One region of the Neobacillus phoenicis genome, then DNA from elsewhere that is predicted to be linked to it. Evidence: riboswitches for the same ligand, from Rfam matches in the RefSeq annotation. Region 1 holds a riboswitch; the other holds the start of a gene.
The links. A riboswitch is a leader RNA that binds a small molecule or an ion and turns the genes downstream of it on or off. The one in region 1 is predicted to bind S-adenosylmethionine.
Positions count from the first base shown of each region.

Region 2: it holds a riboswitch for S-adenosylmethionine, as region 1 does, so the genes downstream of both, AA0X95_RS24330 (homoserine dehydrogenase) here and AA0X95_RS07845 (methionine ABC transporter ATP-binding protein) in region 1, are expected to answer to the same signal.

Region 1 covers NZ_CP154847.1:1,531,485-1,537,626, forward strand. The annotation lists gene AA0X95_RS07830 (L-lactate permease) at 306-2,000, shown strand; gene AA0X95_RS07835 (hypothetical protein) at 2,185-2,538, shown strand; SAM riboswitch class I at 2,615-2,717, shown strand; gene AA0X95_RS07840 (O-acetylhomoserine aminocarboxypropyltransferase/cysteine synthase family protein) at 2,778-4,094, shown strand; SAM riboswitch class I at 4,231-4,338, shown strand; gene AA0X95_RS07845 (methionine ABC transporter ATP-binding protein) at 4,501-5,526, shown strand; gene AA0X95_RS07850 (methionine ABC transporter permease) at 5,519-6,142, shown strand, end outside.
Region 2 covers NZ_CP154847.1:4,742,520-4,748,661, reverse strand. The annotation lists gene AA0X95_RS24340 (carbohydrate ABC transporter permease) at 1-374, shown strand, start outside; gene AA0X95_RS24335 (glucosamine-6-phosphate deaminase) at 371-1,096, shown strand; SAM riboswitch class I at 2,025-2,137, shown strand; gene AA0X95_RS24330 (homoserine dehydrogenase) at 2,234-3,463, shown strand; gene AA0X95_RS24325 (DoxX family membrane protein) at 4,178-4,672, shown strand; gene AA0X95_RS24320 (YfhD family protein) at 4,802-4,987, opposite strand; gene AA0X95_RS24315 (YfhE family protein) at 5,124-5,258, opposite strand; gene AA0X95_RS24310 (TIGR01777 family oxidoreductase) at 5,380-6,142, opposite strand, start outside.

The sequences.
Region 1 (6,142 bases):
TTAAGTGTAGATAAAGCGGTGTTATACAACAAAAATAGTTATTGTTCTATAACAATGTTTGGTCCTCTGCAACAATTTCAAACGCTGTTCCTTAATAGGAAACGAAGAGGAGGGAGGGTTTCAGATTAAAAATTTATAAGAGGTTACCATGATTTATTAAGTAACCATTTTTATTACTTACATATTTTTCAGTCATCATAGTGCCTATTTATCTGTTCTATCAGAAACATTCAATCAATGTTTCTGTAAGAGGGAACATCGACTGTTCCTTGGAAACATAATATTTCTATTATGGGGGATTAACTATGACATTCACACAAAATTTTACAGCGGTTCAGGACAATTTGGCCTTGTCCGCTCTGGTAGCACTTATACCAATTTTATATTTTTTCTGGGCCCTAGCAGTTAAACGTATGAAGGGCTATTTGGCTGGATTAACGACCTTGCTAATTGCTTTAGTACTAGCAGTCGTTGCATTTAAGATGCCAGCTCAAATGGCAGTCATGTCTGCAACACAGGGTGCTGTTTATGGGATATTACCAATAGGCTGGATCATTATTACGTCTGTTTTCCTTTACAAATTAACCGTAAAGACAGGTCAATTCGATATAATACGTAATTCTGTTGTTTCACTCACAGAGGACAGACGTCTTCAAGCACTTTTGGTAGCGTTCTCATTCGGAGCCTTCCTTGAGGGGGCAGCGGGTTTTGGCGCTCCGGTTGCTATTTCTGCAGCGCTACTTGTTGGTCTTGGATTTAATCCACTTTACGCTGCTGGACTTTGTTTAATTGCCAATACTGCGCCTGTTGCATTTGGTGCAATCGGTACTCCCATCATTGCGGTTGAAGGACCTACAGGAGTTTCAGCAATAGAAATTTCCAAAATGGTTGGCCGTCAATTACCATTTTTATCATTATTTATACCGTTTTATTTAGTTGTAATCATGGCTGGGTTTAAGAAAGCATTGGAAATCATGCCTGCGATTTTAATTACGGGTATTTCTTTCGCAGTGACTCAATTCTTAAGCTCTAATTTCCTTGGCCCAGAACTTCCGGATATTTTATCAGCACTGGTTTCATTATTTGCTTTAGCGATCTTCTTGAAGTTTTGGAAACCGAAAACTATTTTCCGATTTTCAGACGAACAAGAAATGGCTGCTGCCCTTACCGCAAAAGCACCTAAATATCAGCAGGTAAAATATACAGGAGGCCAAATCTTTAAAGCATGGTCACCATTTCTTGTATTAACATCTTTTATTACAATTTGGGGAATTCCAACAATCAAGCTTGCATTGTCAGGACATTATGAAGGATCAAACGTTATTCTGAAAGCGGTTAACTCTTTAGGTCACGCGTTAACATTGTTACCTGAAGTACCCTTATTAAATAATAAAGTTATTAACTCTGCCGGAGCTCCAGTTCCTGCCATCTATAAACTTGAAATCTTAGGCGCAGCTGGTACATCGGTTCTACTTGCAGCTGCAGTATCGAAGTTTATCATTAAAATTTCATGGAAGGAATGGGTAGCAACCTTCGGGGAAACGCTTAATGAATTAAAATACCCTATCATTACAATCGGTTCAGTGGTCGGATTTGCTTACGTTACAAACGCATCAGGGATGAGTACGACCCTGGGAATGGCTCTAGCAAAAACGGATGTACTATTTTCCTTTTTCTCTCCAATCCTCGGTTGGTTGGGGGTGTTTATCACTGGTTCTGATACTTCATCAAACTTATTGTTTGGGAACATGCAAAAGATTACTGCGCAGTCCCTTGGTATGGACCCGATTTTAGCAATTGCTGCAAACTCTTCAGGGGGGGTAACAGGAAAAATGATTTCCCCACAATCTATTGCTGTAGCGTGTGCAGCAGTGGGTCTTGCTGGAAAAGAAGCAGACTTGTTCCGCTTCACATTTAAGCATAGTATTGTGTTGGTTGTCCTAATCGGAATTTTGACATTCCTGCAAAATAGTAGTCTGTTGAATTGGATGGTACCCTAAAAAATTCAGTAGATTAAGACCACCTTTATTTTCGGGTGGTCTTTTTTTTAGTGGCGCATAAATCCGACATATTTCTCAGGAAATTTTGCCTATCAGTCCACATATTGTCGAGTAATTATAAAAGGGTTTCCTGTCTAGTTTGCGGAATAGTTAAGGTATACACGTTTAGACCGGAGTGGTATTAATGATCGAAGCTATCCAAAAATTCCTCGTAAAAATGCAACAGCAGGAACATGTCTATCCTTTAATTCATCAAGCAGAGGTACAGGTAAATCTCCGTTGCGAGCATCAAGTAGTGCAATTAGTGATAAAAAACGGTGCTGTTTTTATTCTCCAAAATCCATCGGCGCAACAAAGCATCTACGAGATTAGTGGCAATGAAGCCGCAATGAAACAATTAATTGAAGGAACAACTAGATTACGGTTGCTAGAACAAAAACGGGAGATAAAAGTAGATACTTCGTTACGAATCGCATTATTACTTGAGTCCCTTTTTTTTCTCACAAAAGCACAGGAAGATCTTGCAAAAATTATATAAAAATCATTGACTTCAAAAGGGACATCCTGTAATGTATTATTTAAATATTCTATCAATTAAAACAATCACATAAACATTCTTATCAAGAGTGGCGGAGGGACTGGCCCTTTGAAGCCCGGCAACCGGTTTATACACGGTGCTAAATCCAGCAGAGCATAAAAAGCTCTGAAAGATAAGAAGAGAGCCCCCTCTTCTTATGAAGCGGGGGTTTTTGTTTATTTAAGGGAGGAGCTAGGATAATGGGAGAAAATCAAAAGAAGTATCGATTTGAAACATTAAGTGTTCATGGAGGTTTGGCTCCAGATCCAGTAACAGGTGCTCGTGCAGTTCCTATCTATCAAAACAATGCCTACCAATTTAAAAGTACTGAACATGCAGCAAACCTATTTAGTTTAGCAGAACCAGGGTACATATACACCCGTATTCATAATCCTACTACAACCGTATTTGAAGAAAGAGTAGCCTTGTTAGAAGGCGGTGTGGGAGCACTGGCCGTTGCAAGCGGTATGGCAGCAATTACCCTCGCTATTCTTAATGTGGCTGAGGCAGGAGATGAGATTGTTGCTGCTTCCAACCTCTATGGTGGAACGTATAATTTATTCGCAGTGACCCTTCCGAAATACGGAATTAACGTCAAATTTGTTGATGCTGAAAATCCGGAGAATTTCAGAGCTGCAATAACTCCAAAAACAAAGGCAGTTTTCGCAGAGACAATTGGAAACCCAAGCTTACGTGTGCTGGACATTGAAAAAGTGGCAGATATTGCACACGAGGCAGGCGTCCCATTAATTATCGACAACACCTTTGCAACTCCATACTTATGCAGACCGATAGAGTACGGGGCAGACATTGTTATTCACTCTGCAACAAAGTGGCTTTTAGGTAATGGGACAACAACGGGCGGCGTTATTGTCGATGGTGGGAAGTTTGACTGGAATTCTTCTCGATTCCCTGGCTTTACAACTCCAGATGCAAGCTACCATGATCTTGTCTATGCAGAAGCATTAGGCGCTGTAGCGTATATTGTAAAGGCACGTGTACAATTATTGCGAGACCTCGGTCCGGCACTGAGCCCACAAAATTCATTCCAATTTACACTAGGCCTTGAAACCTTGCATGTTCGGATGAAAGAGCATGTAGCCAATACGAACACAATCGTAGACTACTTATTAAACCACCCAGCAGTAGAATGGGTATCCTATCCAGGGCATCCATCACATCCAGACCATGAATTAGCGAAAAAATATTTATCTAAGGGCGCAGGCTCCATGGTTGTGTTTGGAATTAAGGGTGGGAAGGAAGCAGGAGCAAAGCTCATTGATTCACTATCCTTATGGGCGCACGTTGCCAATGTTGGCGATTCAAAAAGTCTAATCATTCACCCAGCCAGTACCACTCATCAGCAATTAGATGCAGAGGGTTTGAAGGCGGCAGGTGTGTCGGAGGACTTAATCCGTCTTTCTATTGGGATTGAAAATGTCGAAGACTTAATTGATGATCTCGAATCTGCGATTGAGACAGCAACGGGACTGGCATCTATCAAAGCAAATGCCTAAAATTTACCTAATGTGATAAGTAAGAATTAATAGATTTTTTTATTGACACCCTTTTTTATCCGTGATACGATAGCTTTCGTACTAAAATAACTACTGAAATTGACTAACGTCTTAATTGAATATAGAATGCTGTAAGCTCTTATCAAGAGAGGTGGAGGGATGTGCCCGATGAAGCCCGGCAACCGTCAATGTTACATTGAAATGGTGCCAATTCACACAAAGCGTTTGCTTTGGGAGATGGGAGAAAGGTCTATTTTACTAATGCCTTTCTGCCCGTGCAGAAAGGCTTTTTATTTTTCTAAAATAGAATCTTTTCAAGGAAACAGTCAAATTCTATAGGTAAATGACAGGATATAGTAGATTCTTTCTGAATTTTAGGTAAATAGGATAGAAGCGGGTGATTCAAATGATTTCAATAAAAAACGTCCGTAAGATTTTTCCTTCCAAACAAGGCCAGCTAAAAGCGGTCGATGACGTGAATTTAGAAATTCAAGAGGGGGAAATTTTCGGGGTCATAGGATATAGTGGTGCCGGAAAAAGTACGTTAATTCGAATGCTTAATGGGTTGGAGCTACCAACCGATGGATCAGTCACAGTAGCTGGTCGTGTCATTTCAAAGATTAAGGGCAGTGAGCTTCGTAAAGCACGTCAAGAGATTAGTATGATCTTTCAACATTTCAACTTACTTTGGTCAAGAACAGTAAGTGAAAATATTGCTTTTCCACTGGAAATTGCAGGTGTAAAGGGACCTGAAAGACAGAAAAGAGTTAATGAGCTCATCAAACTCGTCGGACTTGAAGGACGTGAAAACGCCTATCCTTCACAACTGAGTGGGGGACAAAAACAGCGGGTAGGGATTGCGAGAGCCCTTGCTAATAATCCAAAGGTTTTACTTTGTGACGAAGCAACTTCAGCACTGGACCCTCAGACAACAGATTCCATTTTGGATTTGTTAGTCGATATCAATAAGCGGCTAGGTCTGACCATTGTGTTGATTACACATGAAATGCATGTTATTCGAAAAATTTGTCACCGGGTAGCTGTAATGGAAAGCGGCCGTGTAGTGGAGCTTGGTTCCGTGTTAGAGGTGTTCCGTAATCCGCAGCAGCAAATTACGAAACGATTTGTTCAACAGGTGACAGAGCCAGAAGAAACAAAAGAAACGGCGGAACATTTGCTGGCAAGGTATCATTCCGGTCAGATCGTTCAATTGACTTTCATTGGCGAGTCAGCTGAGCAGCCGCTCATCTCTAATTTAATCAGACACCATGATGTTACAGTAAATATACTGCAGGGGAAAATTTCGCAAACGCAAAGTGGTTCATATGGAACTCTCTTTATTCATCTTGATGGTGACGAAAAAGAAGTAAACAAAGCCATAGACTTTATTCGTTCTCAGCAGGTTGGTTTGGAGGTGGTTACAAATGAATAATAGTGGAAAATATTTTGAAAATGTCGATTGGATCATGATGTGGGACGCCACGAAAGACACCGTTTATATGACAGCTATTTCGGTTCTCGTTACCTTTATCTTGGGGACATTCTTGGGCTTACTTCTTTTCCTAACAACGAAAGGGAATCTGTGGGAAAATAAGCCGATTAATACGATCATTAGTGGAATCGTTAATATTTTTCGTTCCATTCCGTTCATTATTTTAATTGTCTTATTAATTCCGTTCACCACCTTCCTATTAGGAACGATGATTGGGGAAGATGCGGCCTTGCCGGCACTAATCATTGGCGCTGCTCCCTTTTATGCTAGGATGGTGGAGATTGGCCTGCGTGAGATAAATAAAGGGGTTATTGAAGCAGCTAAATCAATGGGAGCAACAACAAGCACGATTATTTGGAAGGTGTTACTACCAGAATCCATGCCTGCTCTCATTTCCGGTATTACCGTTACAGCTATTGCTCTTGTGGGTTACACAGCGATGGCAGGAGCGATCGGTGCAGGAGGGTTAGGTAACCTTGCCTATAACTATGGTTTCCAACGGAACCAAAATGACGTAACTTTTGTTGCTACAGTCATTATTTTAATTATCGTGTTC
Region 2 (6,142 bases), 2.1 Mb from region 1:
TCATATGGGTGATGCAGAGCTATTTCCGCAGTTTCCCAAAGGAGCTTGAGGAAGCTGCGATGATCGACGGAGCCTCAAGGCTTCAGACTTTATGGAAGGTCGTCATCCCGATTGTACGTCCGGGGATTCTAGCGACTGGCGTATTGAGTTTTCTTTTGACTTGGGAGGAGTTCTTTTTCAGTCTATTGTTTACCTCAAGCCTTGAATCAAAGACTATATCGGTAGCCATTGCTGAATTTAGCGGGAAGAACGCGGTCGATTACGGTATGATCGCGACAGGCGGAATCTTGGCGACACTTCCTCCGCTCATCATCGTGGCTCTATTCCAAAAACAATTGGTCTCAAGCATGACCGCAGGAGGAGTGAAAGAATGAACGTACATGTATATGACACATATGAAGAAATGTCAAAAAACGCAGCAGAGGAAATCATCAGTCTGCTTAATAGTAAACCTAACAGTGTTCTTTGTATTCCAGGAGGAGACACGCCGAAAGAAATGCTCAGTTATCTCGTTCAGGCATACAAGCTTGGGCGTGTGGACTTCTCACAGGCTACTTTCATCGGACTCGATGATTGGGTAGGAGTAGGTCCGGAGGATATAGGAAGCTGTCAGCTATTTTTGAACAGTAATTTTTTTCATCAAGTGAATGCCAAGAAAGAAAACATTCACTTATTTGATACAATGAGCGAAGATCTGGAAAATGAATGTAAAAAGAAAGATGAACTGGTCGAAAAATACGGCGGATTTGACCTGATGATTCTTGGAATCGGAATGAACGGACACCTAGGTTTCAATGAACCGGGAGTGGACTTCGGCCTGAAATCCCATGTTATCGACCTTGATGAGACCACTCAGAGTGTAGGACAGAAATACTTTGAGGAGAAAAAGGAACTGAAGCAAGGCATTACACTTGGGGTGAAGCATCTTTTAAACAGCCGGACGATCTTCCTTCTTGCGAACGGCGAAAAAAAGGCAGAGATTGTGAAAGCTACCATTGAAGGACCTGTTACCAATACTAATCCTGCAAGCGTGCTTCAGCAGCATGAAAACATCCACTATTACCTTGATCAAAAAGCGGCGTCCCTATTGGGGTAGGTAATTTCGGTAGCGTCTATATTATATATAAAGCTTGCTATCAGCGTTCTTTAACTAAAGAAGACTAAAAAGGCCCCCCTAATTGGCGGGCTTTTTTGGATGGAGTATCGTAGACACTTATCTTTATAGAGGGCATTTCATAAACAGCTGTATCAGTCTATTCGTACGTCAAATAAATCAGTTCCTGTAATAAAAAACTATTTTGACAGGAATGCATTTTTCTAATATAAAAAATATATGGATCTTTATGAATTAGGGAATGAAACCTTGCAGCAAAGAAAACAAATCATTATGCAGCATAAGTTAGAGGTAGAAAATAATATTAATGAAAATCCAAAACATTTAGAAGTTATAACTATAAAGTTGCGACCTACGAGATTCAAGTAAAAGAGGGAGTAATTAGTATTTTTATTATAACTGAAAATATAAGATAACATGGATAATATTGAATGAAGCGAACAGAAGAAAAATAAGATAAAAGAGTTAAATCACTCAGTACGCGAAACGATATAAAATATGTAAGGAGTGAATTTCCATTAGTGGTTTTATTATTGATTTGCTATTTGATCTAGCAGGGGAAGTCATTGAATTTTTCATTCCTGATTGGTCCCCGAAATCGAAATTTGAAAAAAATATAATCAGATTAAGGGAAGAAGAGTGGTTTACTTTACTGGAAAAGGATGTTAGATACGCATACATCATTCACCAAAACAGGAAGGTGAAACGGTTCTTAAGTAATGAGAATAATATTAAAATGATTACCAGTATGGATTTTGAGAAAGAGAATTTTATCAACTTAGTAAAAGAAGAGCATGCCAGATTTACAGGGATACGATAGTTAGAATAGAAAGAATATATTGACATTTAACATTGCATCAACTAAAATTCTCTTTATAACTTGGAAATTTAATTAAAAATCAAATAAAAACTCTTATCCAGAGTGGTGGAGGGACTAGGCCCGATGAAACCCGGCAACCTTCAAGGTATTCCTTGAAAAGGTGCTAATTCCTGCAGGTTATTATTTAACCTGATAGATAAGAGGAGGAAACCAACCCTCTTCTTATTGAAGAGGGTTTTTCTTTTGTAAAAATAAAGAAGCTTCGTGTCAAAATTCGTGAAGTGAAGGGATGGATGTATGTGTCTGTAATCAAAGTGGCAATCCTTGGATTTGGAACAGTTGGAGAAGGAGTATATCGAACAATACAATCACACAGTGAGGAGCTCACTGCTGCATTAGGCAAGAAGGTTGAAGTTGCCGCTGTTCTCATCAGAAACACGCAAAAAAAGAGAAATATTAGTCAAAATGTATTAGTAACAACAGACTTTGCGGATATCTTAAACCTCGAGCAGCTTGATGTTGTTGTGGAGGCTATTGTTGACAAAGAGCCAACTTTTACATTTTTGAAATCAGCGATTGAGCGTGGATGCCACATCATTACAGCGAATAAAGAAATGTTCGCCCACCACGGGAAAGAACTGCTTGAACTGGCAGAGGAGAAGAAAGTTTCGGTTGGTTTTGAAGCTACTGTTGCTGGAGGAATTCCCGTTATACAAACACTTAGACAGTTATTAAACATTAATCGTGTGAAGCAAATTCGAGGAATTCTCAATGGCACCTCCAATTTTATCCTCACAGAAATGAGGGAGAAAAAGCAGTCATTTGCACAGGCGTTAGTATTAGCACAAGAGAATGGCTATGCTGAAGCTGACCCGACAAATGACGTGGAGGGCTTTGATGCTTTTTATAAAACCATGATTTTAAGCAGACTGGCTTTTGGAAAAGAACCCAATTGGCAGGATGTTAAACGTGAAGGGATTACTTCAATAACAAGTGAATTGATTGATGCTGCAGAAAATGCAGGGCTAAGGTTTAAGCATATTGCGAGTATTACAAGGTTAGGTGATCAAATTATTGCAACTGTCAATCCAGCCCTATTGAGTAAAGAACATCCTTTTTACCATGTAGAAGGCGTCCAGAATGCAGTAAATGTCCAATCTGATATAGTTGGAGAGATTACACTTCAGGGACCAGGAGCGGGAATGTTTCCTACAGCGAGTGCGGTAATTGAGGATTTAGTCTATGTGTGTAAAAATTCCCCAGTTAAACAGAATAATACGTGTTCTCAAGTAGCGGTAACGGGGTTTAGTAAGAGTGACAAGAAGGAAACGTGGCTGGTGCATGGAGTGAAGCATAAACAGGTGACTCCTTCCATTACTTGGATTGAAGAAGTGGCGGAGGAAACGTTTGTAATCAAAGCGACAGATAGAGAAATTGCCCTTCTGGCCAAACAAAATAATCTTATCTATTATCCGATTATAGGAGAATACGAGAGAGTGAAACAAATAAAAACGCTTAAGGCTTTATAAGAGTCTACAAATAATGAAAGAGCTATATGGCTCTTTTTTTTCATTTTAAGAAAGCCAGGGTCTAGATCCACTTTTTTTAGAGAAAAGAAGGAAAAAGTAGAAGTATCGAGGCTCTAGATCTACTTTTTATAGAGAAAAGAAGGAAAAAGTAGAAGTAGCAAGGTCCTAGATCTACTTTTTTCATAGAGAAGAAGGAAAAAGTAGAAGTAGCAAACCTCTAAATCTACTATTTTCAGAGAGAAGAAGGAAAAGTAGAAGTAGCAAACCACTAGAACTACTTTTTTATTTGAACAAAATGTAAAAATTTAATTCAATAGTCACGAATTTTCCGTGTTTATCCACTGCGTTATCAACATCAAAAGTCCCGGTTTAAAGGTATTCCACAGACTTATTCACAATATCCACAAAAGTCAGAATATTTATCCACAACTATGTAGAAGCACGATTCTAATATAAACAACTTAGTAAGTTCACATTCTATTCAATTTTCTAACATTAATATGTTAAGAAACTGTGAAAGCCGTTGTCATTTAAAGTACAGGAGAGTATATTATAAGTGTAGAGAAGATAGTGAAACAATTCACAAACCAAGAAGCACAAACTAACTTCCCTACATAAACAGCTAGCTGAACACCCCTCATCGATAGGGGAAAGTAATTATTATTATATTAATTTGTGAAATATTTCACAAAAAAATAAATGGAGATGATTGTGATGAGATGGTATAAAACCCCTCAAGCAGCAGTTGTTTGGACAGTTTTAAGAGTTTGGCTTGGTTTACAATGGATTGAAGCGGGCTATCATAAATTAACAGGTGGATTTGACGCTGGCGGATTTTTAAAAGGAGCACTCGCAAATGCAACTGGTGATCATCCAGCAGTGCAAGCCTGGTACGCAGATTTCTTACAACAATTTGCTATTCCAAATGTTCAGATCTTTAACGTATTAATTCCTTGGGGAGAATTACTTGTTGGTTTAGGATTAGTTGTCGGTTTAGCGACTCTTCCAGCATTAATCGCCGGTGCGTTTATGAACTTAAACTTCATGCTGGCAGGCACAACAAGCACGAACCCAATTCTTTATACAGCAGCAATGATTCTTCTTTTCGTAGGAACTGGTGTTTATTACTTCGGACTTGACCGTTATGCAGTCCCTTTCATCAAAGACTATATCAAAAAGGCACCTGCAAGGAATGTGAATACCAACTAACAGTAATACCGAGTTCTAACAGCTTAGCACGCTGAAATCTCTCATTAGAACTCGCTGAAATACCATTTATTTTCCCCCCTTTTATATACTTTAAGAAGCAGGGCAAAGCCTGCTTCTCTTTTTGTATGCTTATCTTTTCTTATTCTTCACACGTTGGTTAGCGGCATTAGCACGGGCTTGTGCTTCAAGATCTGCGTGATCAGCAAATTCTTGAGAGTATTCTACATCGTTGCCATCAGACTTCAAATTTTTCGGTGTTTGTGGAAGTGAGCTTTTATTATTTTTGTGAGAACCTCCATTATGCATACGACCCATTACTAAAACCCCTTTCAAATTTAAGCTAGAGGGAGAAAGGAATCTCTCACTCCCTAATAGCTTTTACAATTAGAAAGGGGGTCATTAATGGAAAAAATTTAAATTAATTTTTGGTATACTTATCGAATTCCTTCACTTACAGCTTAGTTTTGCTGTCATGATAGCCGCCGGCACGGTCAGCCATCTTAAAGTCACGCTGATATAAAACCTCTTGTGTACTAGTTAAGGTATATTTCCCTCTACCCAAATCTTTTTTCTTTTTTCCCGCCATTTTGCTCATTCCTTTCAACATTTTTTGTTTGTTAATTGTCATCAAGCTAAGTGGTAAAAATGAAGCACTAAATATGTACTTATTTCCATTTTTACCTTTTGAGGAATGAATGATACTTTTTTTAAGAAAATATATTTTTTAATGCCATGTTTAATTCAGGGTATTGAAATTGAAAACCATGTTCTAAGAGCTTTTTGGGTAAAACCTTTTGCCCATCCACCACTAAAGTACTCATTTCACCGAGGAGCAAACGAAGGGCAAAGCTAGGTACAGGAAGCCAGTGTGGTCGATGCAAGACTTGAGCAAGTGTTTTGCCAAAATCGCTCATAATCACAGGATGTGGAGCAGTGAAATTGACAGGACCTTGAATTTGTTCATTTTCAATTGCAAAAATAATACCTTTCACTACATCCTCAAGATGAATCCATGACATCCACTGTTTGCCACTTCCAATATTGCCTCCTATAAACCACTTATAAGGCATCAACATCTTAGGAAGAGCTCCAGCATCCTTTTCAAGAATGATACCAAATCTGCATAAGACCGTTCTAATTCCTAATGGAACGGCCTTGCTTGCCTCTTGTTCCCACTTTACAACTGTTTCTGCTAAAAAATCAGTGCCTAGTTTTTCGTTATTTTCCGTAAAAATTTCTTTATCGGAGGTTCCATAAATACCAATCGCACTGGCGTTAATAAGAGCCCGCGGTTTCCGTTCTAATTGGTTTATTATGTCCAGGACTGCATCGACTGCTTCAATTCGGCTAGTCAAAATTTTATTTTTTCTTTCTTCAGTCCAACGCCCGCTGTTAATCGATTCACCTGCGAGGTTAATAAAGATGTCCGTATCTTGGAGGTCTATAACAGGGTGCGCACCGTCAGTTAAC